Regions from separate parts of the Streptomyces sp. NPDC045470 genome, predicted to be linked through region 2. Evidence: riboswitches for the same ligand, from Rfam matches in the RefSeq annotation. Region 2 holds a riboswitch; each other region holds the start of a gene.

Region 1 (9,979 bases), on a different contig from region 2:
ACCCGCGTTCGCGGATGCTGCGCGAGGTCGCCCGGGGGTTCGGCGGGCCGCTCGTGGACTTCGCGGTGCAGGTGGAGGAGCGGGTCGAGGCGCTGCTCGCCGAGCTCAAGCCCGGCCGGGAACTGCACACCAACGTCGAGTTCTACGCGGGTGTGGTGATGGAGCTGTGCGGTCTGCCGCGTGAGATGTTCACTCCCACCTTCTGTGCGGCCCGGGTGGTCGGGTGGAGCGCCAATATCCTGGAGCAGGCGGACGACTCGAAGATCATCCGCCCGGCGGCCCGCTATGTCGGTCCGCCCCCGCCGCAGCCGGTGCCCGCCGCGCTGAACTGACGGCGTGCCGGACCGACGGCGCGCCGCCGCACCGATGTACGACGATGGAGGCGCCCCCTTGGCCCCGCAGGCCCCGCGACAGATCCCGGTCATCGTGCTCGCCGGATTCCTCGGTTCCGGCAAGACCACCCTGCTCAACCATCTGCTGGGCCGCAGCGGCGGCAGCCGCGTCGGAGCGGTCGTCAACGACTTCGGCAGCATCGAGATCGACGCCATGACGGTGGCCGGGCAGGTCGACTCGATGGTTTCGCTGGGCAACGGCTGTCTGTGCTGCGCCGTCGACACCAGTGAGCTGGACGAGTACCTGGAACGCCTGGCCCGGCCGTCGGCCCGTATCGACGTCATCGTCATCGAGGCGAGCGGTCTGGCCGAGCCGCAGGAACTCATCCGCATGGTCCTGGCCAGCGAGAACGACCGGATCGTCTACGGCGGGCTGGCCGAGGTCGTCGACGCGGCGGAGTTCGACGCCACCCGGGCCCGGCACCCGGAGATCGACCGGCATGTGGCCATCGCCGACCTGGTGGTCCTGAACAAGGCCGACCGGATCGGAGAGGCGGAGCAACGCTCGCTGCTGGCGACCCTCGCCGAGCTGAGCCCGGGGACACCGGTCGTGCCCGCCACGTACGGACGGATCGACCCGGAGCTGTTCTTCGACCGCAAGCCGCGGGACGCGGACGACGAGGCGGTCCGTCAGCTTTCCTTCGAGGACCTGTTCCGAGAGGAAGCGGAGGCGGAGGCGGAGGCCGAAGCGGGCGGGGAAGGGGCCTTCGAGGAGGATGCGTGCGGTGAGCACGGGCCGGGGTGCCGCGGCCACGGGCACCGGCAGCACCTGCACGCCGCGTACGAGAGTGTCGCGTTCGAGTCGGACCAGCCGATGAACCCGCGCCGGCTCATGGCCTTCCTGGACAGCAGGCCCGCAGGTCTCTACCGGATCAAGGGGTTCGTCCACTTCGACGTACCGGAGAACCGCCAGAAGTTCGCCGTGCACGCGGTCGGTGACTTTCTGCGCTTCTATCCGTCGCCGTGGCAGCCGGACGAGGAGCGTCGCACCCAGCTCGTCCTGATCGGCAGCGGGATCGACACGGCGGCGGTGCGCAAGGAGCTGACCGACTGCCGGGAGACGGGTCCGGGACGCGCCGATGTGAACAGCATGTGGGGCGTGCTCCGGTACGTACCGTCCAACGGTGAGCCCGGTCAGCCCGACGACTTCGCCGGTCCGCAGGAGTGGGAGCGACAGGAGTCGGAGCGGCTGGACCCGGAGCAGCAGGAGCCAGGTCAGCCGGGGGAGCCCGGCGACCGGTAGCCGGCCGCCCGGGCCCCTTCCGGACACCGAGCCCCTTAAACGGCCCCGACGGGCACGAGGGCCCGACGGATACAGCAACGCCCCCGGCCCGGCCGCAGCCGCCCCGGGGGCGTCGTCATCCGTCGTCACCGTTCTCGACGCGGAACCGCGCCCGTCGCTACACCGGTCCGGCCAGCGCGCTGACCGGCTTCGTCAGCGGTACGCCCGAGCCGTCCCGGCGCGGGTCCGGCTCCGGCAGGTCGACCGGGACGCCCTTGGCGTTGGCCGCCCGCACCGGCGCGGCGCCGGCCCAGGCCAGGGAGAGGCAGTCCTCGCCCTTCAGGAACCGCTGGCAGCGCACACCGCCGGTCGCCCGGCCCTTGCGCGGGTACTGGTCGAAGGGGGTGAGCTTGGCCGTGGACACCGAGTCGTCGAGCGTGCCGTGCGAGCCGGAGACGGTGAAGACCATGGCGTCGGCGGCCGGGTCGACGGCCGAGAAGAAGATGACCTTCGCGTCCGGGCCCAGCTTGACGCCTGCCATGCCGCCCGCGGGCCGCCCCTGCGGCCGTACCTGCCCCGCCGGATAGCGCAGCAGCTGTGCCTCGTCGGTGATGAAGACCAGGTCCTCCTCGCCCGTGCGCAGCTCGGCGGCGCCCACGACGCGGTCGCCCTCCTTGAGGGTGATGACCTCCAACTCCTCCTTGTGGGACGGATAGTCCGGCACCACGCGCTTGACGATGCCCTGCTGGGTGCCGAGGGCCAGGCCCGGCGAGGACTCGTCCAGCGTCATCAGGCAGATCAGTTCCTCACCGTCCTGGAGGCTGAGGAATTCCGCGACCGGCGCGCCTCCTGACAGGGTCGGTGCCGCGATCGTGTCGGGGAGCTGCGGCAGGTCGACCACCTGGAGCCGCAGCAGCCGGCCGGTGGACGTCACCGCGCCCACCTCGCCGCGCGTGGTGGCCGGCACCGCGGAGACGATGACGTCGTGCTTGACGCGCTTGGCCTCCGCGTCGAAATTGACCTCGCCGTTGGCCGTACGGGCCAGCAGGCCCGTGGAGGACAGCAGTACCCGGCACGGGTCGTCGGCGACCTCCAGCGGCATCGCGGCCACCGGGGCGCCCGCCGACTCCAGCAGGACGGTGCGCCGCTCCGTGCCGTACTTCTTGGCCACCGCGGCCAGCTCGCCGGAGACCAGCTTGCGCAGCTCGGCGTCCGATTCGAGGATCTTGGTCAGCTCCTCGATCTCCGCCTTGAGCTTGTCGCGCTCCGACTCCAGCTCGATCCGGTCGAACTTGGTCAGGCGGCGCAGCGGGGTGTCGAGGATGTACTGCGTCTGGATGTCGCTCAGCGCGAAGCGGTCCATCAGCCGCTCCTTGGCCTGTGCGCTGTTCTCGCTGGAGCGGATGAGGCGGATCACCTCGTCGATGTCGATCAAAGCCGTGAGCAGGCCCTCGACCAGATGGAGGCGGTCGCGCTTCTTGGTGCGGCGGAATTCGCTGCGCCGGCGCACCACGTCGAAGCGGTGGTCGACGTAGACCTCCAGCAGCTCCTTGAGGCCCAGCGTCAGCGGCTGGCCGTCCACCAGCGCGACGTTGTTGATGCCGAAGGACTCCTCCATGGCCGTGAGCTTGTAGAGCTGCTCCAGGACGGCTTCCGGGTTGAAGCCGTTCTTGATCTCGATGACCAGGCGCAGGCCGTGCTCGCGGTCGGTGAGGTCCTTGACGTCCGCGATGCCCTGGAGCTTCTTCGCGCCCACCAGGTCCTTGATCTTGGAGATGACCTTCTCGGGGCCGACCGCGAACGGCAGTTCGGTGACGACCAGACCCTTGCGGCGGGCGGTGACGTTCTCCACCGCTACCGTGGCGCGGATCTTGAAGGTGCCGCGTCCCGACTCGTACGCGTCGCGGATGCCGCCCAGGCCCACGATCCGGCCGCCGGTCGGCAGGTCGGGGCCCGGCACGTACTTCATCAGCGTGTCGAGGTCGGCGTTCGGGTGCTTGATGAGGTGGCGGGCGGCGGCGATGACCTCGCCGAGGTTGTGCGGCGGCATGTTCGTCGCCATGCCGACCGCGATGCCGGACGCGCCGTTGACGAGGAGGTTCGGGTAGGCGGCCGGCAGGGCGACCGGCTCCTGCTCCTGGCCGTCGTAGTTCGGTGCGAAGTCGACCGTGTCCTCGTCGATGGACTCCGTCATCAGGGAGGTCGCCGAGGCCATCTTGCACTCGGTGTACCGCATGGCGGCGGGCGGGTCGTCGTTGCCGAGCGAGCCGAAGTTGCCGTGGCCGTCCACCAGCGGCAGCCGCATGGAGAAGGGCTGCGCCATCCGCACCAGGGCGTCGTAGATGGAGGCGTCGCCGTGCGGGTGGAGCTTACCCATCACCTCGCCGACGACGCGGGCGCACTTGACGTAGCTGCGCTCGGGGCGCAGCCCCATCTCGTTCATCTGGTAGAGAATGCGGCGGTGTACGGGCTTGAGGCCGTCGCGGGCGTCCGGGAGGGCGCGGGAGTAGATGACCGAGTACGCGTACTCAAGGAAGGAGCCCTGCATCTCGTCGACGACGTCGATGTCGAGGATCCTCTCCTCGAAGTCGTCCGGCGGCGGGGTCTTCGTGCTACGGCGGGCCATCGCGGCTGCGGCTCCTTCGCTTGCGTCCTGCTGCTTGCCGATGCGGGATCAACGTTCGGGTCTTTCGCGGACCATTGTGGCCCGCCCCACTGACAACGCCGACCGCGACCCTCCCCAGGGCCCCGGACGAGGTCACCGCGAAGTCCGCTCGTACGAGGCAGCCCGGCCGGGAACTTCGCCATAGCTCGGCACGCTTGCATACAGTGACAGAACTTTCTCGCAAGCGGATCGAAGGGACGTACATGCCCATGGGTCACACGGCCACAGAACAAGCCGGCTCCGGCGGCCTGACAGCGACCGAGCACCGGCTGGCCAACGGCCTGCGTGTGGTGCTCTCCGAAGACCACCTGACCCCGGTCGCCGCGGTCTGCCTCTGGTACGACGTCGGCTCGCGCCACGAGGTCAAGGGGCGTACGGGCCTGGCCCACCTCTTCGAGCACCTCATGTTCCAGGGCTCCGCCCAGGTCTCGGGCAACGGTCACTTCGAACTGGTCCAGGGCGCCGGCGGCTCCCTCAACGGCACCACCAGCTTCGAGCGCACCAACTACTTCGAGACCATGCCCGCCCACCAGCTGGAGCTCGCGCTGTGGCTGGAGGCCGACCGCATGGGCTCCCTGCTGACGGCGCTCGACGAGGAGTCCCTGGAGAACCAGCGCGACGTCGTCAAGAACGAGCGCCGGCAGCGCTACGACAACGTCCCCTACGGCACGGCCTTCGAGAAGCTGACGGCCATGGCCTATCCGGAGGGACACCCGTACCACCACACGCCCATCGGTTCGATGGCCGACCTGGACGCCGCCTCCCTGGAGGACGCGCGGGCCTTCTTCCGTACGTACTACGCGCCCAACAACGCGGTGCTGTCGATCGTCGGCGACATCGACCCCGAGCAGACCCTCGCCTGGGTGGAGAAGTACTTCGGCTCCATCCCCGGCCACGAGGGCAAGCAGCCGCCGCGTGACGGCTCCCTCCCGGAGGTCATCGGCAAGGAGCTGCGCGAGGTCGTCGAGGAGGACGTGCCCTCCCGTGCCCTGATGGCCGCCTACCGCCTGCCGCACGACGGCACCCGTGAGGCCGACGCGGCCGACCTGGCGCTGACGGTGCTCGGCGGCGGCGAGTCCTCGCGGCTGTACAACCGCCTGGTGCGCCGTGACCGTACGGCCGTGGCGGCGGGCTTCGGCCTGCTCCGGCTGGCCGGCGCCCCCTCGCTGGGCTGGCTGGACGTGAAGACCTCCGGCGGCGTCGAGGTGCCGGAGATCGAGAGGGCCGTGGACGAGGAGCTGGCCCGCTTCGCGGACGAGGGGCCGAGCCCCGAGGAGATGGAGCGCGCGCAGGCCCAGCTGGAGCGTGAGTGGCTGGACCGCCTCGCCACGGCCGCCGGGCGCGCCGACGAACTGTGCCGGTTCGCGGTCCTGTTCGGCGACCCGCAGCTCGCCCTGACCGCCGTGCGGCGCGTCCTGGAGATCACCCCGCAGGAGGTGCAGGAGGTCGCCAAGGCCCGGCTGCGCCCCGACAACCGCGCGGTGCTCGTGTACGAGCCGACCGAGCCGACCGCCGCCGAGGACAACGACGAGGAGGCGGCCCAGTGAGTGACGCCGTCAGCAGCACGATGACCTTCCACCCGCAGCCGGCCGGCGGCGACCCCAAGCCGTGGGCCTTCCCGGCCCCCGAGCGCGGACAGCTCCCCAACGGCCTCACGGTCCTGCGCAGCCACCGCCCCGGCCAGCAGGTCGTCGCCGTCGAGGTCGACATCGTCGCGCCCCTGGAGGCCGAGCCGGCGGGCCTGGACGGCGTCGCCACGATCATGGCGCGCGCCCTGTCCGAGGGCACCGACAAACACGACGCCGAGGAGTTCGCCGCCGAGCTGGAGCGCTGCGGCGCCACTCTGGACGCGCACGCCGACCACCCCGGCGTCCGGGTGTCCCTGGAGGTCCCGGCCTCCCGGCTGGACAAGGCCCTCGGCCTGCTCGCCGACGCCCTGCGCGCCCCCGCCTTCCCGGACGGCGAGGTCGAGCGCCTGGTGCACAACCGCCTCGACGAGATCCCGCACGAGCTGGCCAACCCGGCCCGGCGCGCCGCGATGGCCCTGTCCAAGGAGCTGTTCCCGGCCGACTCCCGGATGTCGCGGCCGCGCCAGGGCACCGAGGAGACCGTCACCCGGATCGACGCGGCGGCCGTGCGCGCCTTCTACGAGGCCCATGTACGCCCCGCCACGGCCACCGCCGTCGTCGTCGGCGACTTCACCGGCGTCGACCTGGACGCGGCCCTCACGGAGACCCTCGGCGCCTGGACGGGGTCGCCCGCCGAACCGGTGAAGGCCAGCCCGATCACCGCCGACGACACCGGCCGTGTCGTGATCGTCGACCGCCCCGGCGCCGTCCAGACCCAGCTGCTGATCGGCCGGATCGGCGCCGACCGGCACGACCGCGTCTGGCCCGCGCAGGTGCTCGGCACGTACTGCCTGGGCGGCACCCTCACCTCCCGCCTGGACCGGGTGCTGCGCGAGGAGAAGGGCTACACCTACGGGGTGCGTTCCTTCGGGCAGGTGCTGCGCTCCTCGGCCGACGGCGACGGCGCCGCGATGCTCGCCATCAGCGGCTCGGTGGACACCGCCTCCACCGGTCCGGCGCTGGACGACCTCTGGAAGGTGCTGCGCACCCTCGCGGTGGAGGGCCTGACGGACGCCGAGCGCGACGTGGCCGTACAGAACCTCGTCGGGGTCGCGCCGCTGAAGTACGAGACCGCGGCGGCCGTCGCAGGCACCCTCGCGGACCAGGTCGAGCAGCAGCTTCCGGACGACTACCAGGCCCGGCTGTACGAGCGGCTGGCGCGGACCGGCACGGTCGAGGCGACCGCCGCGGCCGTCAACGCCTTCCCGGTCGACCGGCTGGTGACGGTCCTGGTGGGTGACGCCGCCGAGATCGAGGAGCCCGTCAAGGCGCTCGGCATCGGAGAGGTGACGGTCGTCAAGGGCTGAGGAGCGTCACCGGCACGTCACGCCGCACGTCACTTCGGCACGTCACGCCGACGCGTCACACCGGCACGTCTTCGGCGCGGGGCGGACAGCCTCCGTCCGGTGGTGGCCGACGGCTGCCGGTGAGGGCCGGCGGTGGCTGACGGCCCGTGACCCGGGCGTGTGACGAACGGTCACATAGGGGATCCAGTGGTGCGCAGGCGCCACTGGATCTTCTTTATGTCCCAATTGTTGGGGGTGGTTGCAGGGTGCCCGTGTGGCGTACGGCACAAAATCGGGGTTCTGTTTGCCGATTGAAAGTTGCCGCGTTTAGCGTCGATCCGGCTGTCCGCAGGATCACCGCCGCAACCGCGGCACGGACAGTCATCGCCGAGTCCCCGTACGGCGCGAGCCAGGGGAGCCGGGGACCCATGTCCCCTGGGGTGAATCGGACGCCTTCCCGGAGGTGCCCGTAGGAGACCTTCCTGCTCCGAACCCGTCAGCTAACCCGGTAGGCGAGAGGGAAGGAAAGGACACAGCCAGCCCATGGCGTTCACCCGTGCCACCGGGAAGCACCGTGGTCCGAGCCGCAGCGCGCGGACGACCCGTAACCTCGCCGGCATAGCCACGCTCGCCGCGTCCGGCGTCATCGCCTCCGTCGCCTCCCCGGCCCTGGCGGTCGGCAACCCGGACGACGCGAGCAACCACGACACCGGCCTCCACCACGCCGTCGTCCTCGGTGACGAGCTCGCCGAGCAGATCGAGGCGCAGGCCGACGCGCAGCAGGAGGCCGCCGAGGCCGCCGCCGCGCAGGCCAAGGCCGAGGCCGAGGCGCGCAAGCAGGCCGAGGAGGCCAAGCGCCAGGCCGAGGCCGAGGCCAAGAAGGAGCGCGAGGCCAAGGAGCGCGCCGCCCGCGAGGCCGAGCGCAAGCGCCTGCTCATGTACGTCGCGCCCGTCGACGGTTCCTACGTCTCCACCAGCTACAAGGCGTCCAGCGGCCTGTGGTCCTCCGGCAGCCACACCGGCATCGACTTCCACGCCTCCTCCGGCACCACCGTCCACGCCGTCGGCTCGGGCACCGTTGTCGAGGCCGGCTGGGGCGGCGCGTACGGGAACAACGTCGTCATCAAGATGAACGACGGCACCTACACCCAGTACGGCCATCTGTCGTCGATCAACGTCTCGGTCGGCCAGACCGTCACCCCGGGCCAGCAGATCGCCCTGTCGGGAAACACCGGCAACACCACCGGCGCGCACCTGCACTTCGAGGCCCGCACCTCGGCGGAGTACGGCTCGGACATGGACCCGGTCGCCTACCTGCGCTCGCACGGCGTGAACGTCTGACGGACATCCGTCCCGCTCGTCACTCCCGTCGCACCCGTCCCCCGTATGATGCCCCGGCCCTCGTGGCCGGGGCATCTGCGTTTCCGCCTGCGCGGCACCTGGCCAAAAAATATCCATGAATGTGCCATGGCCGTCGGATATCCGGTTCCTGTCGCATAGAGTCACTCGAAAGTCGCCGTCCGGCGGCAATTCCGGAAGTTCCCAGCGGATTACGGTGGAGGCGCAGGCGATGCGAGGTCCCCTTTCCGCGCACGTGGTGTGCACGGCGATCCGCGGCGACATCGTATCCGGCGTTCTCCCGCCGGGCAGCCGCCTGATCGAGGAAATGCTGGCCGGTCGTTACGGGGTCTCCCGCGTTCCCGTGCGAGAGGCGTTGCGTACGTTGCAGTCGGAGGGCTTCGTCGTCATCCGGCACCACGCGGGTGCCTGCGTGGCCGAGCCGACCGAACGGGAAGCGGCCGACGCCCTGGACATCCGGGCGCTGCTGGAGCCGCTCGGCGCCGCCCGCGCCGCCACCCGCCGCACCGCGGCCCATCTCAAGGTGCTGCGCGGCGTCGTGCGGCTGGGCCGTGAGCGGACCCGGCACGGTCACCGCGCCGAGCTGCGCCAACTCGACGGCTGGTTCCACGAGACGCTCGCCCAGGCATCCGGCAGCACGGGCCTGGCGGCGCTGCTCACCCAGGTACGACGCAAGATCGACTGGATGTACGTGGTCGACCTCCCGGCCCGCGACGAGCGCTCCTGGGAGGAGCACGGGGCGGTGCTGGACGCGGTGAGCCGCGGGGACGCCGAGCGGGCCCGCGCCCTGATGGCGGCGCACATCGAGCGCTCGCGCCCGGCGTACCGGCTGCGTCCGGTGGTCCCCGGGCCGACGGTGAGGAGTTCGAAACAGCCCGTAAACACGGCGCGCGAACGGAATTAACGGGCGGGCCGTATACAAGCGGTAGGGGATTTCGCCGGAGGAATGGCGCGGGTTTCGATGCGGCGCTGCGGGCTGCGAAAAGCGCGGGAAAGCGGGAATCCCGTCAGGCGCGGGTTGATTGCCGCGAGGAGTGCGCAGGGGGAGCGGAAGAACCCCAGAGGGATCGGGATGGCGACGCGGAGGGGGATTGCTCGGCGTATCCCTTAGTGATGGCATGCCCTGGAGCGATGGCGCGCGAATTTTCCCGGTCGCCGCCTGCCGGTCGCGGCGTACGGCACCGCACGAAAAACGGCCCCGCCCCGGCGCCGGTGACCCGGCTACCGCGGCGGAGCCGCGAACACAGTGACCCGCGAAGCGGTTCAGACGGTCTCCGGGAGCTCCTCAAGGCCCTCGGCGACCAGCTTCGCGAGGCGGTCGAGCGCGGCGTCGGCGCCCTCGGCGTCGGAGGCCAGCACGATCTCCTCGCCACCCTGGGCGCCCAGGCCCAGCACGGCCAGCATGGAGGCCGCGTTGACCGGGTTGC
Region 2 (9,979 bases):
CGGGATGCGCGCGTGGTGGATGGCCTCGGAGTCGTAACCGGGCAGGTCCAGGGCGATGGCGGCGACCGTGGTCACCGAGCCGGCCAGGCCGACGAGGGTGGCGGCCCGGTCCAGGGGGACGGACTGTGCCGCCTCGTCCAGGGCGCGGGCGATGTCCGACCTCATGGCGCTGATCTGCTCGTCGCCGGGCGGGTCGACGATCTCGCCGTCCCGTACGAGGTGCCGTTCGGTCATCCGGACGCAGCCGATGTCCACGGAGCGGGCGGCGTCCACCGCGCCGGAGCCGAGGACGAACTCGGTGGAGCCGCCGCCGATGTCCACCACCAGGTACGGGGTGTCGAGGCCGGTGCGGCCGGTCAGCTCCTTGGTGGCGCCGGTGAAGGAGAACTCCGCCTCCTGGTCGCCGGTGATCACCTCGGGCTCGACGCCCAGGATGTCCACCACACCGCGCACGAAGTCGTCGCGGTTCTCGGCGTCGCGGGAGGCGGAGGTGGCGACGAAGCGGACGGTCTCGGCGCCCAGCTCCTCGATGACCGCGGCGTACTCGCGGCAGGCCGCGAAGGTGCGCTCCAGGGCCTCGGGAGCGAGCCGGCCGGTACGGTCCACGCCCTGGCCCAGCCGCACGATCGTCATCCGGCGGTCCAGGTCCTTCAGCTCGCCGGTCGCCGGGTCGAGGTCGGCGACGAGCAGGCGGATGGAGTTGGTGCCGCAGTCGACGGCCGCTACGCGCTTCATGCGGTCGGGTCTCCTTCGTCCTCGGTGGTGTCCGTGCAGGGGGTCACGCAGGGGCCCTTGCGCCACCACGCCGGCAGCATCGCCAGCGCCTCGTCGCCGAGCGGGTTGACGCCGGGGCCGGCGGCGAGCGAGTGGCCGACCAGGACGTGCAGGCACTTGACCCGGTCGGGCATGCCGCCCGCGCTCGGGAAGTTCTTGAGCTCCTCGATGGCGTCCCGGCGGCGGATGTAGTCCTCGTGGGCGGCCCGGTACCGGTCGGCCAGCTCCGGGTCCGTGGCCAGCCGCTCGGTCATCTCCTTCATCACGCCGTTGGCCTCCAGCGTGCCGATCGCGGAGGCCGCGCGCGGGCAGGTGAGGTAGTAGAGCGTGGGGAAGGGGGTGCCGTCCTCCAGGCGCGGGGCCGTCTCGACGACGTCCGGCTGGCCGCAGGGGCAGCGGTGCGCGATGGCGCGCAGGCCGCGCGGCGGGCGGCCGAGCTGTTCCTTGAAGGCCGCGATGTCCGCGTCGGTGGGCTCGGTGCGCTCGGTCTGCGGCGGGGGCATGAGGTGTTCAGACACGGACGTGGGTGCTTTCGGTCGTGGCGGTGGTGGAGGACGGCGGCGCCGTACGGCGGGCCGGGCCGGGCGCGCGCACGGGACAGGCTACTTGTCGGCGGCGTCCAGGCCGTTCCAGATGTTGTCGTACCAGGGATCTTCGGTGGCGGCCCGGCCGGTGCGCCGCTTTCCCGTGCCGGACCCGTCCTGGACGATGAAGCCGGTCTCGCCGGGCCGGACGTAGTGCAGGTGCAGCCGCGCCTGCTGCCGTACGTACTCCGGGTCCTGCCAGCGGGCCTTCTCGTCGCGCAGCTCGTCGGCGCGCAACTGGGCCTCGGCGGCCTGGCGGCGCTGGTCGGCGATCTCGGCGCGCTGCGAGATGTACTGCCGGGTGGGGTACGCGAGGGCGACGACCAGGGAGCACAGCACCAGCGCGAGCAGCGCCGCACGGCCGGTCAGGCGGCCCCGGCGGGGCCGGCCGGCGCTCTGGACGCGGGCGGCGGCCTGCTCGCCGAGCGCCTTGAGCCGGGTCGCGGTGGAGAACCGTTCCGCGGACACGTCGCCTCCCCTGGATCACCGGGCCCGGGACGGCCCGGCCCGCAGCACGTACGTCCCCGGCAACGGTACGGGACCGCTGCCGGGGACGTACGTATTCACGGCTTCCGGGGCCGTTCGCGGCCCGCGGGGCTTCAGCCCCCGCTCGTGCCGGTCAGTCCGCGACGCGGAACCGCGGGAAGGCGGAGCGGCCGGCGTAGACCGCCGCGTCGTCGAGGATCTCCTCGATGCGCAGGAGCTGGTTGTACTTGGCGACGCGCTCGGAGCGGGCCGGGGCGCCGGTCTTGATCTGGCCGCAGTTGGTGGCGACGGCCAGGTCGGCGATGGTGACGTCCTCGGTCTCGCCGGAGCGGTGCGACATCATGCACTTGAAGCCGTTGCGCTGGGCCAGCTCGACGGCGTCCAGGGTCTCGGTCAGCGAACCGATCTGGTTGACCTTGACCAGCAGGGCGTTGGCCGAGTTCTCCTCGATGCCGCGGGCCAGGCGCTCCGGGTTGGTGACGAACAGGTCGTCGCCGACCAGCTGCACCTTGGAGCCCAGGCGCTCGGTGATGACGTTCCAGCCGGCCCAGTCGTCCTCGAACAGCGGGTCCTCGATGGAGACCAGCGGGTAGGCGGCGACGAGCTCCTCGTAGTACGAGGTCATCTGCTCGGCGGTGCGCTGCTCGCCCTCGAACTCGTAGACGCCGTCCTTGTAGAACTCGGAGGCGGCGACGTCGAGCGCCAGCGCGATGTCCTGGCCGGGGGTGTAGCCGGCTTCCTTGATCGCTTCGAGGATCAGGTCCAGGGCCTCGCGGTTGGAGCCCAGGTTCGGGGCGAAGCCGCCCTCGTCGCCCAGGCCGGTGGCCAGGCCCTTGCCCTTCAGGACCTTCTTGAGGGTGTGGTAGACCTCGGTGCCCCAGCGCAGCGCCTCGGAGAAGGACTCCGCGCCGATCGGGGCGATCATGAATTCCTGGATGTCCACGTTGGAGTCGGCGTGCGAGCCGCCGTTCAGGATGTTCATCATCGGGACCGGCAGCACGTGGGCGTTCGGGCCGCCGAGGTAGCGGAACAGCGGCAGGTCGCTGGCCTCGGAGGCGGCGTGCGCGACGGCCAGGGAGACGCCGAGGATGGCGTTGGCGCCGAGCGAGCCCTTGTTGTCGGTGGCGTCCAGGTCGAACATGGCCTGGTCGATCAGGCGCTGCTCGGTGGCGTCGTAGCCGACGAGCTCCGGGCCGATCTGCTCGATGACCGCGAGGACGGCCTTCTCCACGCCCTTGCCCTGGTAGCGGGCCGGGTCACCGTCGCGCAGCTCGATGGCCTCGAAGGCGCCGGTCGAGGCGCCGGACGGGACGGCGGCACGGCCGGTGCTGCCGTCGTCGAGGCCGACCTCGACCTCGACCGTGGGGTTGCCTCGCGAGTCGAGGATCTCGCGAGCTACGACGACGTCGATGGACGGCACGTTGTCTCCTTCATGGGTGTCTGGAGTTCTGCAGCACGAGCCTAACGGCCTCCGGGGGTTCCGCTCGCCGCCAGCCCGGCCCTCGGGCCGAATACACCCACAAAGGCCCTGTTCACGGGACGTATGGGTGCAATGTTCGCTGAAGGGAGAAGTCGGCGGACGGGGGCGGGGCGGGTCCGGCGGAGCGGCCGGGACGGTGGCCTCCAGGGCCCTGGGCGGGTCCTGGACGGGCCCGGCCGGGGCTCGTGGCCCGGGGGGCCGGGGAACGGGAGAAGCCCCGCCGCGGCGCCTGCGGGGGACAGGCGCCGTGACGGGGCAGTCTCACGGGAAGAGCGGATTCCCGGGGTGAGCGGCTTCCGGGGAGCCGGGCCGCCCGTACGTACCGCCGTACGTACGGAGTGCCACGGTCACCCGGGATCTCTCAGGACCGGAGCCGGCTCAGACGGCCAGCTTCTGGCCCGGGAAGATCAGGTTGGGGTTGCCGCCGATGACGGACTTGTTGTTCGCGTAGACCGACTTCCAGTTCTTGCCGTGGGAAGCGGCGATCTTGGCGAGGGTGTCACCGGACTTCACGGTGTAGTTGCCCTCGGGGTTCGACTTCGGCGTGGACTTCTGGGCCGGGGCCGGGGTCTTGCGGGCCAGCTCCTCGCCCTGCTTGCGGGCCTCGGAGCGCGAGGTGTTCTGCGGGGCGGAGTAGGAGCGCTTCGACTTGTACGACTTGTGCGAGCTGCTGCCCTGCGACGAGCCGCCGTCGGCCTTGGCGTTCGCGTTGCCCTGGCCGAGGTGGCCGCCGGCGCAGGTCCAGGCACCCGGGCCCTGGATGGCGAGCAGGCGCTCGGCCGCGGCGATCTGCTGGCTCTTGCTGGCCTGGTCGGCGCGCGGGGCGTACTGGGTACCGCCGGCGGCGGCCCAGCTGGAGTTCGAGAACTGCAGGCCACCGTAGTAGCCGTTACCGGTGTTGATCGACCAGTTGCCACCGGACTCGCACTGGGCGACGGCGTCCCAGTTGTTGCCCGCGGCGGAGGCAGAGGTGGCGCCCATCAGCGGGACGGCCACAGCGGCACCGGCGACGCCCGCCAGCGTGGCGACGCGGACGGCCTTGGAGGGACGACGGTGCTTGCCCTTGGTGTTCAGCATGGTTGTTCCTCACCGACGCCTGCGAGGTGAGCTGTCGGGTTCGGGCCATGTGAGTTGCCCGGCCGTGTGTGCTTCACACATGGCTTCACCCCTAGCCGGTTGGACCCGCTTCCGCGGGCGGGGCCGGCGCTTACCTTGGGTCCCCCGCTCCTGCCTTCGGCGCTCTCGCGTCGAGTGACCTCCGACCACCGGCAGGATTCGGCGTGCGATCGAAGGGCCCGCTTTGGCGAGCGATGAAGACGGTAAACAGGAACACCCCGCGGGTTCAAACCCCTACATCTGAGGCCAGTTGACCCCCAGACATCACAGGATCATCACATTTCCGCAGGTCGCCGCAGGTTTGGAAACAACGGACGGGACGGTCACCGCGGTCCCGAACGAGATCCATGTCTCACTTTCACCAAAGCGGGCAAATACCTGCGAACTATCCCTGCTGGTCTCCGAGCTCAAGGCGCTGACCAGGGTGGATAAGGTCCGGATCGCCCCCGATGACGCCTTTGTTGGCCGCGTAGAGCGCCGGCCAGCCCCCGGTGACCCCGCGGTCCGCCGCGATGACTGACAGGTTGTCACCGGGCCGCACGGTGTAGTCGCCCGGCGCGCCCGGGTCCGTACGGTGCGCGTCGCCGCCCCGCGAGGGGTGCCCCCCGCCGGACCGGCCCGCGTCGCCGGAGCCCGTGCCCCCGCCGGCACCCGTGTCCGCGCCCGTACCCGCACCCGTGCCGGGCTGCTCGGCGGGCCGGCCGCGGTGCTTGCCCTGCGACGGGGGCGCGGTGGGGCTCGTGGAGGCGCCGTCGTCCGGGGTGGCCGGGCCGGTGGGCCGCGACGGGTCCTGCGTACGGCCCGTGCCGGACGGATCCGGCGTACGGGACGGGTCCGGGGTGCCGGCCGGACCGGTGGGCGACGGCTTCGGCTCCGGGGTGCGCGTACCGCCGGATCCCGGCGTCCCGGACGGCTTGGACGGCTTGGACGGCTCGGACGAGGGCGGCGGGGTGGACGGGGACGGCGAGGAGGGCTCCGGGGACGGCGTCGCCGTACCGCCCGGGTCGACGTCCGGCCCGCTGCCCCCCTGCTTGAGCCCCGCGTTCACCGCGCAGCTCGGCCAGGTGTCGGGGCCGCGCGCGGCGAGGATCGACTCGGCGACGGCTATCTGCTGCGACCGGCTGGCCAGGTCGGGGCGCGAGGCGTACGACGGGCCGCCGTAGCGGTCCCACATCTCCTGGGTGAGCTGGAGCCCGCCGTAGAACCCGTTGCCGGCGTTGGCGCTCCACACCCCGCTGCTCTCGCACTGCGCGACGCGGTCCCAGGTGGCCGCGTCGGCGGCGTTGGCGCTGCTCGCGGCGAGCAGGGGCATGGCGAGGGCGCCGCCGGCGACTCCCGCCGTGACGAAGATGGCCGGAGCCTGGCGGGGGCGTCGGTGACGGCCGTTCCCGGAGCGCATGCGGTTGCCTTTCGAGCGGCGGTTGAGTTGTCGTCGAGAGGCCGGCACCGTCGGCTGCGTGGCCCGTGCGCTGCCGCGCCGCCCGCCCCGGCCTTTCAAACGGTTGAAAGTAGCGGGACGGCCCGTCCGTCACAAGCCGGTGTAGCGGAGATCACGCGCAGGTCACGGCCTGACGGGATGTCATGTACAGCGGGTGCGCGGAACCGCGTGTACGGGTACCGCGTCATCTCTGTACGGGGGTGAACTCCACCGGCAGGGCCCGCAGCCCGCGCATGATCAGTCCGCCGCGCCAGCGCAGTTCGTCCGGGTCGGCGCCGAGCCGGAGGTCCGGCAGCCGGTTCAGCAGGGTGGCTATCGCGGTCTGCCCTTCGAGGCGGGCCAGCGGCGCGCCCAGGCAGTAGTGGATGCCGTGGCCGTATCCGAGGTGCTGGTTGTCGCGGCGGGACAGGTCCAGGACGTCCGGCCCCGGGAAACGCCCGGGGTCGCGGTCGGCGGCGGCCAGGACGACCAGGACCGGGTCGCCCTCGGCGATCCGCTGCCCGCCGAGGGTGAGGTCCCGGGTGGCGAAGCGCCAGGTGGCCAGCTCGACCGGGCCGTCGTAGCGCAGCAGCTCCTCGACGCCGGTGGCGAGCAGCTCCTCGTCGCCCTCGGCGGCGGCCTTCTGGAGCAACTGCCGCTGCTCGGGGTGGCGCAGCAACTGGTACACGCCGTTGCCGATGAGGTTGACGGTGGTCTCGAAGCCGGCGAACAGGAGGATGAAGGCCATCGCGGCGGCCTCGTTCTCGGTCAGGTGCTCGCCGTGGTCGGAGGCGCGGATCAGGCCGGAGATCAGGTCGTCGGCGCCTTCGTCGCCCAGCGACTCGCGCTTGCGGTGGATCAGCTCGGCGAGGTAGCCGCGCATCTTCTTCACCGACCGGGCGACGCCGCCGCGCGGCCCGCCGCCGTGCCGGATCATCATCCCGGCCCAGTCGCGGAAGTCGTCCTGGTCCTCGCGCGGGACGCCGAGCAGGTCGCAGATGGCGTAGATGGGCAGCGGGAAGGCGAACTCGTGGATGAGGTCGGCCTCGCCGCGCTCCGCGAAGGAGTCGATGAACGCGTCGGTCAGTTCCTGTACGCGCGGCGCGAACCGGGCGATGCGGCGCGGGGTGAACGCCTTGGAGACCAGCCGGCGCAGCCGGGTGTGGTCCGGCGGGTCGATGTTGAGCAGATGGGTCATCAGGTTCGCGCCGCGTTCGCCGGGGATGCCGACCTTGCCCTTGCCGTGCGCGGCCTCGCTGTGGTGCACCGGGTTCTTCGACAGCCGGGTGTCGGCGAGCGCCTGCCGCGCGTCCGTGTACCGGGTCACCAGCCAGGCCTCGACGCCGCTGGGCAGCCGTGTCCGGTGTACGGGCGCGTGCTCGCGCAGCCAGGCGTACGCCGGGTACGGGTCGGAGGCGAACTCCCAGGTGAACAGTTCCGGGCAGGCGGGGGCGGCCGCGGGGCCGGTCACGGGGCAGGCGGGCCCGGCCCCGGAGGGGTCGGCGGGCCGCTCGCCGGCGGGGAGACCGGCAGCGGGGTCGGCGGGAGATTCGGCGGGGAGAGGGGTCTGCGGGCGCACCCCTCGACGTTAACCCCCGCCGAAGGACCCGCTGTGCCCGTCCTGCCAGCGCTTGCGCTCCCGGTCCTGGTCGTCGCCGTGCCGGGTGGGGGCGTTGCCGTAGTCCGGCAGTTCGTGCGGGGTCAGCCGGTGGTCGCCGTCGCGCGGCACCTCGTTCGGGTCGCGCAGCTCGCTCTCGTACCCGGTCGGGTTCTTGGGCGGTGTCGGCTGGGTCTCCGGCTCGGGCGGGTCGGGCTCACGGTCCCGGCGGCGCCTGCCGTAGACCACGGCGAGGATCAGCCCCGCGACGATGACGATCCCGGCGATCAGCGGACCGGTGCCGACGACCATGTCCCGCGTGAAGTCCACGGCCTGCTGGACGGAGGTCACGTCCTGGGCCGGTGTGGTCGAAGCGATCGTTGCTGCCATTGGACCCGGGTACCCGGGTGGGCGGGGACGATGCGCGGGCGGCCACGGCGCCCGCCCCGGAGGCCGCCACCCGTGCGAACGCCCTGGTCACCGGCTCGGGGTACGGGCTCATGTCCCCCGTACGGCCGATCCCGGGTCCGGCCGGCGTACGACGGGGTCCGGGTCCGGCCCGCGTACGGCAGGGCCCGGGTCCGGCTCGGAAGGGTCCACGCCCAGCGCGTCGAGGAAGGCCGCGGCCGCCGGGGAGGGCCCGCGGGCGCTCCAGACGACGCGTTCGACCCGGGCGGGCGCGTCGGGGACGCGCACCACGCTCAGCCCGGTCAGTTCCGCGGCGAACGCCAGCGGCACCATGCCGATGCCGAGCCCGGCGCGGACCAGCTTGGCCAGGAACTCCACGGTGGTCACCTCGAAGGCCACCTCGGTCGTCAGGCCCGCCGCGCGGAACGCCTCGTCCCGCTGGCGGCGCGCCGCCGACCCGGCCGTGAAGTCCACGAAGGTCTCCTCGGCCAGCCGCCGCAGGTCCGTCCACTCCCGGCCCGCCAGCGGGTGGTCCGGCGGTACGACGGCGACCAGCTCGCCGTGGGCCAGGGCCCGCTCCCGTACGCCCGGACTGCGGGCGCCGGGCACCAGGCCGACGAAGGCGACGTCCAGCGAGCCCTGCCGGACCTGGTCGATGAGCTGCTCGCTCATCTCCGTGCGCAGGCTGATGCGCACCTGCGGGTAGCGGGCGCGGTAGGCGCCCAGCTCGCGGGCCAGGTCGACGGCCGCGACGGTGGAGATCGCCCCCACTGCCAACCGGCCGCGTACCTCGCCGACTGCCGCCTCCACCTCGGCGCGGGCCCGCTCGGCCGCCTCCAGCGCCTGCCGGGCGGCCGGCACGAACGCCTCCCCCGCGGCCGTCAGCCGCACGCTGCGGCTCGTCCGGTGGAAGAGCCGGGCGCCCAGCTCCTTCTCCAGGCGGGCGATCTGGTGGCTGAGCGCGGACTGCGCGACGTGGCAGCGTTCGGCGGCGCGGGTGAAGCCGCCGGTCTCGGCGACCGCGACCACGTACCGCATCTGTTGCAGCTCCATGGCGGGGAGCGTAGCCAGCCGGGAACGGCCGGCGGAGCGCATCCATCGTGTTTCGCGATGGATGCGATGAAAACTATGTGTTGGACTCATCGTCCGGCGCGGCGGAGGCTGAGGGTCCGAGCACCACCGAACGGGTGACGCGTCATGGAGAAAGGGACCCGATGGCTTCCCAGGTAGAGGGGCATCCCGGGCTGGGGCGCGGCACGCTGCTGCTGATGTCCGTGGCGACCGGCCTGTCGGTGGCGGGCAACTACTTCGCCCAGCCGCTGCTGGACGTCATAGGACACGACCTCCACCTGGGGGCGGCCACCGCCGCGCTGGTGGTGACCGTCGCGCAGGTCGGCTACGGGCTCGGGCTGCTGTTCCTCGTGCCGCTCGGTGACCTGCTGGAACGGCGGCGGCTGGCGGTGGGCCTGACCGCGGCCACCGCGGTCTTCCTGACCGTGACGGCGAGCGCCCCCAACGGGACGCTGTTGTTGGTCGGCACCGCCCTCACCGGTCTGACCTCCGTCGCCGCCCAGGTGGTCGTCCCGTACGCGGCCTCCCTCGCCCCGCCCGCCGAACGCGGCCGTACGGTCGGCACCGTCATGACCGGGCTGCTGCTGGGCATCCTGCTGGCCCGTACGGCCAGCGGGCTGCTGGCCGACCTCGGCGGCTGGCGCACCGTCTACTGGGTCAACGCGGGCCTGATGCTGCTGATGGCCGTACTGCTGCGGCTGCGGCTGCCCGCGCTGCACACCGGCGCCGGACTGCGCTACCCCGCGCTGATCCGCTCCACGCTCGCCCTCTTCGGGCAGGAACCGGTGCTGCGCCGGCGGGCCGCGCTCGGCGCGCTGTCCTTCGCCGCGTTCAGTGTGCTGTGGACGGCGATGGCCTTCTTGATGTCCGGCCCCTCCTACGGCTGGTCGGAGACGGCGATCGGGCTGCTGGGCCTGGTGGGCGCGGCCGGGTCGCTGTCCGCCTCGGCCGCCGGCCGGCTGGCCGACCGGGGGCTGGCCCACCGGGTCACCGGCGCGGGCGCGTTCCTGCTGCTCGGTTCCTGGGCGCTGCTGGCGGCCGGGGGC
Region 3 (9,979 bases), on a different contig from region 2:
CGCCGCGTCGGCGAGCGTCGCGCCCCGCTCGTCGAACCGTACGAGCAGGCCGCCCGCGCCCTCGACCAGGACGAGGTCGTGCGAGGCCGCCAACTCGGCCGCCTTCTCCGCGATCTCCTCGGGCCGTACGGGCGGCAGGCCGGCGCGGCGCGCGGCGGTCTCGGGAGCCAGCGGCTCGGGGTAGCGCGCCAGTTCGGCGGTGGTGACCCGGGGGCCCGCGAGCCGGGTGACTTCCGCCGCGTCGCCCGGTTCGTTGGTGCTGACTCCGGTCTGCGCCGGTTTGAGCACCGCGACGCTCCGGCCCTGGGCGAGCGCCGTCGCGGCGAGGGCCGCCGTGGTCACGGTCTTGCCGATCTCTGTGCACGTTCCGGTCACGAACAGCACCGACACGTCGGGTTCTCCTGTCGTAGAGCATGGTTGCCATCCCGGGGGGCTCCGCGTACGGAGCCCCCCGGGGCCTGAGGGATACGGGGCCGAGCCGGGGCCGCTCAGCCTTCGCGCGCCACCGCGCGCATCGCGGCGCAGATCCGTGCCACGTCCTCGTCCCCGGTGATGTACGGCGGCATCGCGTACACGAGGTCGCGGAACGGGCGCAGCCACACGCCCTCCCGTACGGCCGCGCGTGTGGCGGCCGCCATGTCCACCTCACGGTCGAGCTGAAGGACACCGATCGCGCCCAGGACCCGTACGTCCCGCACCCCTTCGACGGCGGTGGCGTCGGCGAGGCCGTCCCGCAGTCCGGCCTCGATCCGCTTGACCTCCTGTGCCCAGTCCTGGGACAGCAGCAGGTCCAGCGAGGCGTTGGCGACAGCGGCGGCCAGCGGATTGCCCATGAAGGTCGGCCCGTGCGCGAGCACCGGCACCTCGCCCCGGGAGATCCCGTCCGCCACGGCCGGCGTGCACAAGGTCGCCGCCATGGTCATGTACCCGCCGGTCAGGGCCTTGCCGACGCACATCACATCCGGTGTGACGCCCGCGTGCCCGGCGGCGAACAGTGATCCCGTACGGCCGAAGCCGGTGGCGATCTCGTCGAAGACCAGCAGGACGCCGTGCTCGTCGCACGCCTCGCGGAGCACCCGCAGGTAGCCGGGGGAGTGGAAGACCATGCCGCCCGCTCCCTGGACCACCGGCTCCACGACGACCGCCGCCAGTTCGCCGGCGTGCCGTGCGACCAGCTCGCGCAGGTGCGTCTCGTACGCGGGGTCCGGCGGGGCGTCGAACCCCGGAGGCGGCGCGTCCGCGAACAACTGCCGGGGCAGGGCACCCTGCCAGAGCTCGTGCATCCCGCCGTCCGGGTCGCACACCGACATCGGCTGCCAGGTGTCGCCGTGGTAGCCGCCGCGCCAGGTCATCAGCCGCTGTTTGCGCGGTTTTCCGACCGAGCGCCAGTACTGGAGGCACATCTTCACGGCGACCTCGACCGACACCGAGCCGGAGTCGGCGAGGAAGACGTGCTCCAGGCCGTCCGGGGTGATCTCCGCCAGCCGGGCGGCGAGCCGGACGGCCGGCTCGTGGGTGAGCCCGCCGAACATCACATGGCTCATCCGGTCCAACTGGCCGCGGGCGGCCTCGTTGAGCACGGGGTGGTGATAACCGTGCACCGCCGACCACCAGGACGACATTCCGTCGACCAATTCGGTCCGGCCTTCGACCGGTTCGGCCAGCCGCAGTCGTACGCCGGATGCCGACGCGACGACCAGCGGATCGTCCCGGCCGGGCATCGGGCCGTACGGGTGCCAGACGTGCTGCCGGTCGAGGGCCAGCAGTTCGGGGACGGAGAGCTGCGCGGCCTCAGGCATTCGGCGGCAGCTCCGTACCCGCGCCGCGACGGCGTACGGAGACCAGGTCCGTACGGGCCTCACCGGCCGGGGCGGCAGCCGTGGCGGGAGCGGCGGAGGGGACGCCGGCCGGTGCCTCCTCGGTCCGTGCCTCTACGGCCTGTGCCCCTTCGGCCCGCGCCTCTTCGGGCTGCGACGGGGCGGTCCCGGCGTCCGCACCGGCCCGCTCGGCCGGTTCCGCCGCCGCGTCGCCGTCCCCGCACGGCCCGCAGCCGCCCCCTCCGTGGCCGCCGCAACCGCCGCCCGTGAGCGCCCCCGCGCGGTGCTCCGGCAGCGTGGTGGTGTCCGTACCCTCCACCTCGAAGCCCGCGTCGGCGATCATCGCCAGGTCGTCCTTGCCCGCCTGGCCCTCGCTGGTCAGATAGTCACCGAGGAAGATGGAGTTGGCCAGGTGCAGCGCCAGCGGCTGCATCGACCGCAGGTGCACCTCGCGCCCGCCGGCCAGCCGTACCTCCACGTCCGGGCAGACGAAGCGGACCATCGCCAGGATGCGCAGCGCGCGCTGGGGCGTGAGGTTCCACTCCTTGGCCAGTGGGGTGCCCTCGAAGGGGATCAGGAAGTTCACCGGCACCGAGTCGGGGTCCAGCGCGCGCAGCGCGAAGACCACGTCGACCAGGTCCGCGTCGCTCTCGCCCATGCCCGCGATCAGACCGGAGCAGGCGGACAGCCCCGCCGCCTGTGCCTGTTGGACCGTTTCGACCCGGTCGGCGTAGGTGTGGGTGGTGGTGATGTCCCCGTAGGTGGCCTCGGAGGTGTTGAGGTTGTGGTTGTAGGCGTCCGCGCCCGCGGCCCGCAGCCGGGCCGCCTGGCCGTCCGAGAGCAGGCCGAGGCACGCGCACACCTCGACGCCCTCGTTCTGCTTCTTGATGGCGGCGATGGTCTGCGACACCCGGTCCACGTCCCGGTCCGTCGGCCCGCGGCCGCTGGCCACGATGCAGACCCGCTTGGCGCCGCCGGCCACCCCGGCCGCGGCCGCCTCGGACGCCTGTTCCGGCTTGAGCCAGGTGTACTTGAGGATCTCGGCCTTGGAACCGAGCCGCTGGGAACAGTACGAGCAGTCCTCGGGGCACAGCCCCGACTTCAGGTTGACCAGATAGTTCAGCTTCACCCGCCGCCCGAACCACCGGCGGCGTACCTTTCCGGCCGCGGCCACCACGTCGAGCAGGTCGTCGTCGGACGTCGCCAGCACGGCGAGCGCCTCTTCGCGGGTCGGCGTTTCGCGCCGCAGCCCCTTGTCCACCAGCGTTGTCAGCAGATCCATGGCGACGATCCTGGCGTACGCCCACGGCCCGCGACCATGGAGGAACCCAACAAGGGCGCCGATCCGGGGTGTGTGCATGGCCACACCGTAGGACGGTGTAACGACCGCTAACGTCTATCGACAGCCCACAAACACCAAGGAAGCTGATGCATCAGGACGACCCCGCGCCGCCCCTGCTCCGCGACGTGCCGGCGCCGCCCCACGACGGGCCCGCCGGGACACCCGCACCGGGGCGCGGCTCCGGGCCGGGCGCCGACGCGCGCACCGCCGCTTTCGGCTGGATCGATGCGGCCCGCGAACAGCGCCGCCGGGCGGGACTCGTCCGTACGCTGCGGCCCCGGCCCGTCGAGTCGCCGCTGCTGGACCTGGCGAGCAACGACTACCTCGGCCTGGCCCGGCACCCCGAGGTCACCCGCGGTGCCGCGCAGGCCGCGCACCGCTGGGGCGCCGGCGCCACCGGTTCCCGGCTGGTGTCCGGCAGCACCGAGCTGCACGCCCGGCTGGAGGCCGAACTCGCCGAGTTCTGCGGCTTCGAGGCCGCCCTGGTGCTGTCCTCCGGCTACGCGGCCAACCTCGCCGCCGTCACCGCGCTCGGCGGCCCGGGCGGCCTGATCGTCTCGGACGCGGGCAACCACGCGTCGCTCATCGACGGCTGCCGGCTCGCCAGGGCCAGGACCGTCGTGGTCCCGCACTCCGAACCGGACGCGGTACGCAAGTCCCTGGACGGGCACGCCGGCCCGGCGCTCGCCGTCACCGACTCCGTCTTCTCCGTGGACGGTGACGCCGCGCCCCTGCGGTCCCTCGCCGACGCCTGCCGTGCGCACGGCGCGGCCCTGCTCGTCGACGACGCGCACGGGCTGGGCGTCCTCGGCGACGGAGGGCGCGGCGCGGTGCACGCGGCCGGGCTGGCCGGGGACCCGGACGTGGTCGCCACCGCCACCCTGTCGAAGTCGCTCGGCAGCCAGGGAGGTGTGGTCCTCGGCCCGGCCCGGGTGATCGAGCACCTGGTCAACACCGCACGGACGTTCATCTTCGACACCGGCCTCGCCCCGGCGGCGGCCGGCGGCGCCCGGACGGCGCTGCGCCTGCTGCGGCGCGAGCCGGAACGCGCCACCCAGGTCCGCGCGGTGGCGGCGGAACTGCACCAGCGGCTCAGCGCCGCGGGGCTGACGGTCGTCCGCCCGGACGCCGCGGTGGTGTCCGTACGGGCGCCCTCGCCGGAACTGGCCGTCCGGTGGGCCGCCGACTGCCGGGACGCGGGCCTCGTGGTCGGCTGCTTCCGGCCGCCGTCCGTACCCGACGGCATCTCCCGGCTGCGCCTGACCGCCCGCGCCGACCTGTCCCCCCGGCAGGCGAGGGAAGCGGTCCGGACCGTCGTACGGACGGCGCCGGCCACCGGCTAGGGTCGGTCACCGGCTGGGGCGGGTCATTCGGGTCCGGCTCGTCCGACCTTGGCGAAGCCGCTGTCGGCCAGTCCGTCGACGAAGGACCTCCAGGCCGCCGTGGTGAACAGCAGCGCCGGGCCCGCGGTGTTCTTGGAGTCGCGTACGGCGAGCAGGCCGGAGCCGACGCGTGCCGTTTCGACGCAGTTGTTCATCGCGGTGCTGTGGCTGCTGCGTCGCCATAGCGCGCCGCGCGGCACGGTGCGGACCGGGTCGTGCCCGGGTGGAAGTGACATGGTGCCTCCTCAGACGCCGGAGCCGGCCCATGAGGTCTCGGCGATCCGGGCGATGAATTGCGCTGACTTGTCGCACGAGAGGGCGCGCCCCCGCAGCATGTCGAACGCATCGCTGTACGCCCTGAGGTCTGCTTTCTGCTCCAAGTAGAGGCTACTCGTCAAATGGTCGAGAACAACCACATCTAAGTCAGAAGTGAGCGGAAATGAGAAGATAACGAAAGGGCCGGTGATGCCGATGTGCACACCGGATGCGAAGGGCAGTACCTGGAGTCGCACATGCGGCAATTGCCCCACGTCCAGAATGTGCCGGAGCTGCGCGGCCATCACCCCGGGCGGGCCGACCTCCCGGCGCAGTACCGCCTCGTCCAGCACCGCGCACAACTCCAGCGGCCGCTCACCGCGCAGCACCTCCTGGCGGGCGACGCGCACCTCCACCAGCTCCTCGACCTGCTGCGCCGGCAGGTCCGACAGCGTGGCGCGGGTCACCGCCCGCGCATAATCCGGCGTCTGCAGCAGGCCCGGCACCACCGTCGTCTCCAGCGTGCGCGCCCGGGACGCCCCGTACTCCAGACTGATGAAGTCCCGGTACTCCGGCGGCAGCAGGTCGCGATAGGTGTGCCACCAGCCGTGCCGCCCGCTGTCGCCGTCGCCGTCCTGTCCGCCGTTCCCGCACAGCGCCGCCAGCAGCGCGCGCAGCTCGGTGTCCCGCACGCCGTACGCGTCCAGCAGCAGTTCGACGTCGGCCGGCCGGGCACCGCTGCGCCCGGTCTCGATGCGGCTGACCTTGGACTGGTGCCAGCCGACCAGCCGCGCCGCCTCGCCGCTGGTGAATCCGGCCAGTGTCCGCTGACGCCGCAATTCCGCGCCCAGCTTGCGGCGGCGCACCGCGGGCCCGTACCGCATACCGCTCCCTCCGTACTTCTCCCCGGGTGCGCCGCGGATGCGCCCGCTCCCAGATGGCCGGTTCCGATCCGACAGTGTGCCGCGCAAATACGGTCTCGCGTAGCAGAGTTCACCGCTTCGGGCGACAGATATATGCACTTCTTGGTGGATGACGCGTCACCGTCGCAGCAAGAGTGGCAGGCTGGCGCAGAGCAGCAGTCCGAGGCCGGAGCCGAAGGGACCGGAAAGGGCCCGGGAGGCCGCACGCGATGGCGGCTTCCTCCGGCGGCGGGCCGGAGTCGAGCCTCGGTGGGAAAGGGACGGCGTCGCGATGGCAGACCACCAGGAATCCTCACTCACTCTGCCCAGCGCACCGGTGTCGGTGGCGGAGGCCCGCAGGTACGTCATGGACGTCCTGGCCGAATGGGGCCTGCCGGACGGGACGGAGCCGGCCGACACCGTACGGCTGATCGTCTCCGAACTCGCCACCAACGCCGTGCAGCACACGTTCGGGCAGTCACCGGCCTTCACCGTCGACGTCCGGCTGGACCGCGACGAGCGGCTGTGGATCGGCGTCACCGACGATCATCCGCGCTGGCCGAAACGGCTGCCGGCCGCCGTGCAGCAGGACAACGGCCGGGGCATGGTGATCGTCCGCTTCCTCGCCGCCGAGTCCGGTGGGCAGGTGACGGTCGAACCCACCGCGGCCGGGGGGAAGACCGTTTGGCTCACGTTGCCGTGGAAGCCGTTCCTGCCCTGAAGAAGGAATCGGTCGGCGTCGGGTTCGTCAGGGCTTGGTGAGGAAGCGCGGTCTGCGGCGGCGGCCCGTACTGCAGGCGCAGCCCACGCCCTCGTCCCGCACCTGCCGGTAGGTGGGGCTGGTCGTACGGCCGCAGCGGGCACAGTGGCACGGCCACGGCTCGTAGGCGCCGGGACAGGGGCCCAGCGGGGTCAGCCCCGCGGCGTGCATCACGCGTTCGGCGACGGTGGCCGGGCCAGGGGCGTTCGGTGGCGGCTGGAGCGGCGGCGGCGGGACGGCCGGGGGCAGGGATGCTGCGGGAGGCGTGGGAGGTGCCGGTGCTGCGGGGGTCGGGGGAGGTACCGATACTGCGCCGTTGGCGGGGGATGCCGGGCCTGCGGTCGCGGGGGCCTGCGGTCCCGCGGGGATGATCGTGCCCATGGGGGCGGCCGGGCCAGGGGTAGCCACCGAACCCCCGCCCGCCCCGGCGCCGAGGTCGCCGGGGTGCCACTGATGCAGGCAGGCGGCGCACCACCACAGCAGTTCGCCGGCGCCGTAGACACCCTCGTCCTCCCACAGCACGTCCGTGCTGCCGCAGGCCGGGCAGGGGGTGGCGGGGGAGCGGCGGCGCAGAAGTCCGCGCAGGTTCACGAGTCGGTCCTGGTGTGCGTGTGCTGGGGCAGGTGCCTGTGCATGGGTCTCCTCACGTGCTGAGGAGACTCCATCGGTTCTCCGTCGTCAAAGCAAGGACGACCAGGTCACAAAAGATCCCGACGGCGCCGCCCCCGGAGCGCCGCACCGGGAGGCCACCCCCGGGCCTCCCGGTGTTCAGGAGGACGCGTCGCGATCCGGCGGCTTGAGGTGCCCGTTCCGGTGACCCAGTACGCGGGGCAGCAGTGCCCACAGGCCGCCGCACGTCACCAGCGTCACCGAACCCGCCACCACCCCCGCCCCGCGCCCCAGTACGACGTCGACGACGAGGAGCACGGCACCGGCCAGCGCCAGTGCGAGGACCGCCATCCCGGCTGCCGTCAGCCGCGCGGAGACCTCCACGATCAGCCCCTTCGCGCGCCGCCGGAACAGCACCCGGTGCACCGCGGCGGGCGCGGTGAGCAGCAGCGTCGCCAGTACCGCCAGCAGTAACGTGCCCACGTAGAAGCCGCGTTGCGTGGTGTCCAGGGACACAAATCGCGGGGTGAACGCCAGGGTGAGCAGGAAGGCGAACAGGATCTGCACACCGGTCTGCAGGACGCGCAGCTCCTGGAGCAGTTCGCCGAAGTTGCGGTCGTAGCGTTCCAGAGGCGTCTCGTTGCGGTCCGCGTACCCGGTGTACCGGGCGGAACCGCGCGGCCGGGGCGGCTCGGACGTTTCGCTCGTTCCCGGCAGTTCGGGGTGGCCTGGCAGTTCGTCGCGGTGGTCGTCGGTGAGGGGGGCCATTGCGTGCGGGTATCCGCCGACGCGTTGATCACTCCTCGAAGGCGCACGCGTGTGCGCGAGTTCGCGCCCGCGTTCGCGCCCGCGCGCGGACGGTGCGGGGCTCGTGGCCGCACGGGGGCCCCTCGCGCGCGGTCAGCGCACCCGCCCGTACGAGACGCTGCGTGACCAGATGCGTTCCAGCCGCACCACGGTGCCGGGCTTGGGCGCGTGCCAGATCTTGCCCTTCCCCGCGTAGATGCCCACGTGGTAGATGCCCCGGCGGGAGTGGAAGAAGACCAGGTCACCGGCGCGGCGCGAGGACGCCGACAGGTGCCGGGTGCGGTTGTACTGGGCCGCCGCGGTGCGCGGCAGCCGCTTCCCGGCCCGCTTGAACGAGTACAGCGTCAGCCCTGAGCAGTCGAAACGGTGTGGACCGCTGGCTCCGAACTTGTAGGGCGCCCCCTTCTTGGAAGCGGCGATCCGCAGTGCCGAGGCCGAGGTGGACGCGGCGGCCGCGTCCTCGGTGGCTCCTGGTACGACCAGTGTCCCGCCGACCGTGGCGAGGGCGATGAAGGAGATCACTCCGGCCCGCGCCAGCAGAGGGGAAGCGGTGGTACGCGCAGTCATGCGCAACCCTTCGTCAGCCGCCTGCGAAGGAGTGCCTGTCGGGTTCGGGCAGGCGAAGATGCCCGGTCGTGTCGACGACTTCACCCCAAGGGGCCGTCCGGCCGTGGTGGCCGGCGGTCCCGTCGTGCTCGGGTCCTCCGCTCCTGCCGGTCCAGGCGCATCGACCAGACATCCGGTACGGCGGCAGGATTGGGCGTCCGCCCGGACCGCCCCACCGCTGTGGCGGGGGCTTGTCGTCGAAGCGATCGTTGCGCACCTCACGCCCGGATTCCGAGCAGAAACGGCTGTATGTGACGTTGGTCACGCCTGCGCCATTCGGGTGGACGGGCGTCGTTCCGTGGGAGGCCCGCGACGGGTGAGGACCCGCGTACCAGCCCCGGAACGTCACGTTCCGGGCGACACGTACGTACGCCGCGCAAGCCGTGTGGCGCAGCACGCGGCCCCGTGGCTACGCCGTTCGGGCGAGCCCGATCGGGCTTCGTGTCGCCGAACGGGTGGGCCCTTGCGGTGCTCCGGCACCTCCTGGCCGCCCTGTCACCCTTGCCCGGCGCGTGTCGCGCGGGGCGGGTGGGGGTGCTGGTGCGCCGGAGGTGCGAGGGGAGAGCACTCGTGCCCCCGCCCGGGCGGGGGCACGGCGCGTCAACTTCGCGGCGGAGGTACGGAGATCAGCCGCGCGCGGCGCTCGCCGTCCAGTACGCGCAGGGCCTGCGCCAGGGTTCCCGCGTGCAGTTCGCTCTCGCCCCGGTCGTGCATCAGCGCCAACGCGTCCCGCAGTGCGGTGGTCTTGCCGACCAGGGCCTGTGCGGCACGGAGGCTGCCGTACGTGTCCGTGCCGCGGGCGGGGTTGATGCGGCCCAGCAGGTCCAGGACCGCCAGGTAACTGTCGACGACCTCGCCCTCGGCGCGCGTCAGCGCGGGCAGCGGCGGCAGTTCGGGTGGCCACATACCGGGCTCACCTCGCGCCCGGTGTCGCGGGGTGCTGCTTGCGGCTGCGGGTCAGCCCGTCGATGAGGCCGTACTCCATGGCGGCCTCGGCGCTGAAGACCTTCTCGCGTTCGAGGTCTTCGGTGATCCGCTCGGGGGACTGGCCGGTGTGCCGTACGAGCAGTTCCTCCAGCAGCGCCCGGGTGCGCAGCAGTTCGTCCGCCTGGATGCGGAGGTCGTCGGCCTGCCCCTGCACCGGCTCGTCGAACGAGGGCTGGTGGACGAGGACACGGGCGCCCGGCAGGGCGAGGCGCTTGCCGGGCGCGCCGGCCGCCAGCAGGACCGCGGCGACGGAGGCGGCCTGGCCCAGGCAGACCGTCTCGACGTCGCAGCCGACGAACTGCATCGTGTCGTAGATCGCGGACATCGCGGTGAACGAGCCGCCGGGGGAGTTGATGTAGAGCGAGATGTCCCGGTCGGGCGCATCGTGATCCAGGTGCATGAGCTGGGCGATCACGTCGTTGGCCGCGGCGTCGTCGACCGGGGTGCCCAGGAAGACGATCCGCTCGCCGAGCAGCTTGGAGTACGGGTCCATGGTCCGGGCCCCGTAGGAG

The links. Region 2 has a riboswitch for cyclic di-AMP ahead of AB0A97_RS16895 (transglycosylase family protein). Riboswitches for the same ligand answer to the same signal wherever they lie in the genome.
Region 1: another riboswitch for cyclic di-AMP. It lies ahead of AB0A97_RS30410 (peptidoglycan DD-metalloendopeptidase family protein); the one in region 2 lies ahead of AB0A97_RS16895 (transglycosylase family protein).
Region 3: another riboswitch for cyclic di-AMP. It lies ahead of AB0A97_RS36460 (C40 family peptidase); the one in region 2 lies ahead of AB0A97_RS16895 (transglycosylase family protein).

What each region holds. Positions count from the first base shown of each region.
Region 1 covers NZ_JBEZAN010000014.1:121,432-131,410, forward strand. The annotation lists gene AB0A97_RS30385 (citrate synthase/methylcitrate synthase) at 1-332, shown strand, start outside; gene AB0A97_RS30390 (CobW family GTP-binding protein) at 391-1,635, shown strand; gene AB0A97_RS30395 (DNA topoisomerase IV subunit A) at 1,793-4,240, opposite strand; gene AB0A97_RS30400 (pitrilysin family protein) at 4,489-5,826, shown strand; gene AB0A97_RS30405 (pitrilysin family protein) at 5,847-7,214, shown strand; cyclic di-AMP (ydaO/yuaA leader) riboswitch at 7,569-7,723, shown strand; gene AB0A97_RS30410 (peptidoglycan DD-metalloendopeptidase family protein) at 7,737-8,534, shown strand; gene AB0A97_RS30415 (GntR family transcriptional regulator) at 8,764-9,456, shown strand; gene AB0A97_RS30420 (HPr family phosphocarrier protein) at 9,816-9,979, opposite strand, start outside.
Region 2 covers NZ_JBEZAN010000004.1:566,004-575,982, reverse strand. The annotation lists gene AB0A97_RS16915 (Ppx/GppA phosphatase family protein) at 1-735, opposite strand, end outside; gene AB0A97_RS16910 (DUF501 domain-containing protein) at 732-1,277, opposite strand; gene AB0A97_RS16905 (septum formation initiator family protein) at 1,377-1,826, opposite strand; gene eno (phosphopyruvate hydratase) at 1,978-3,264, opposite strand; gene AB0A97_RS16895 (transglycosylase family protein) at 3,703-4,401, opposite strand; cyclic di-AMP (ydaO/yuaA leader) riboswitch at 4,403-4,615, opposite strand; gene AB0A97_RS16890 (transglycosylase family protein) at 4,826-5,839, opposite strand; gene AB0A97_RS16885 (cytochrome P450) at 6,063-7,328, opposite strand; gene AB0A97_RS16880 (DUF6479 family protein) at 7,446-7,844, opposite strand; gene AB0A97_RS16875 (LysR family transcriptional regulator) at 7,953-8,915, opposite strand; gene AB0A97_RS16870 (MFS transporter) at 9,077-9,979, shown strand, end outside.
Region 3 covers NZ_JBEZAN010000023.1:38,308-48,286, reverse strand. The annotation lists gene bioD (dethiobiotin synthase) at 1-390, opposite strand, end outside; gene AB0A97_RS36500 (adenosylmethionine--8-amino-7-oxononanoate transaminase) at 489-1,799, opposite strand; gene bioB (biotin synthase BioB) at 1,792-3,099, opposite strand; gene AB0A97_RS36490 (8-amino-7-oxononanoate synthase) at 3,246-4,502, shown strand; gene AB0A97_RS36485 (DUF397 domain-containing protein) at 4,526-4,777, opposite strand; gene AB0A97_RS36480 (helix-turn-helix transcriptional regulator) at 4,787-5,680, opposite strand; gene AB0A97_RS36475 (ATP-binding protein) at 5,991-6,419, shown strand; gene AB0A97_RS36470 (hypothetical protein) at 6,447-7,049, opposite strand; gene AB0A97_RS36465 (DUF6328 family protein) at 7,227-7,835, opposite strand; gene AB0A97_RS36460 (C40 family peptidase) at 7,968-8,441, opposite strand; cyclic di-AMP (ydaO/yuaA leader) riboswitch at 8,445-8,609, opposite strand; gene AB0A97_RS36455 (hypothetical protein) at 9,081-9,386, opposite strand; gene AB0A97_RS36450 (ATP-dependent Clp protease proteolytic subunit) at 9,394-9,979, opposite strand, start outside.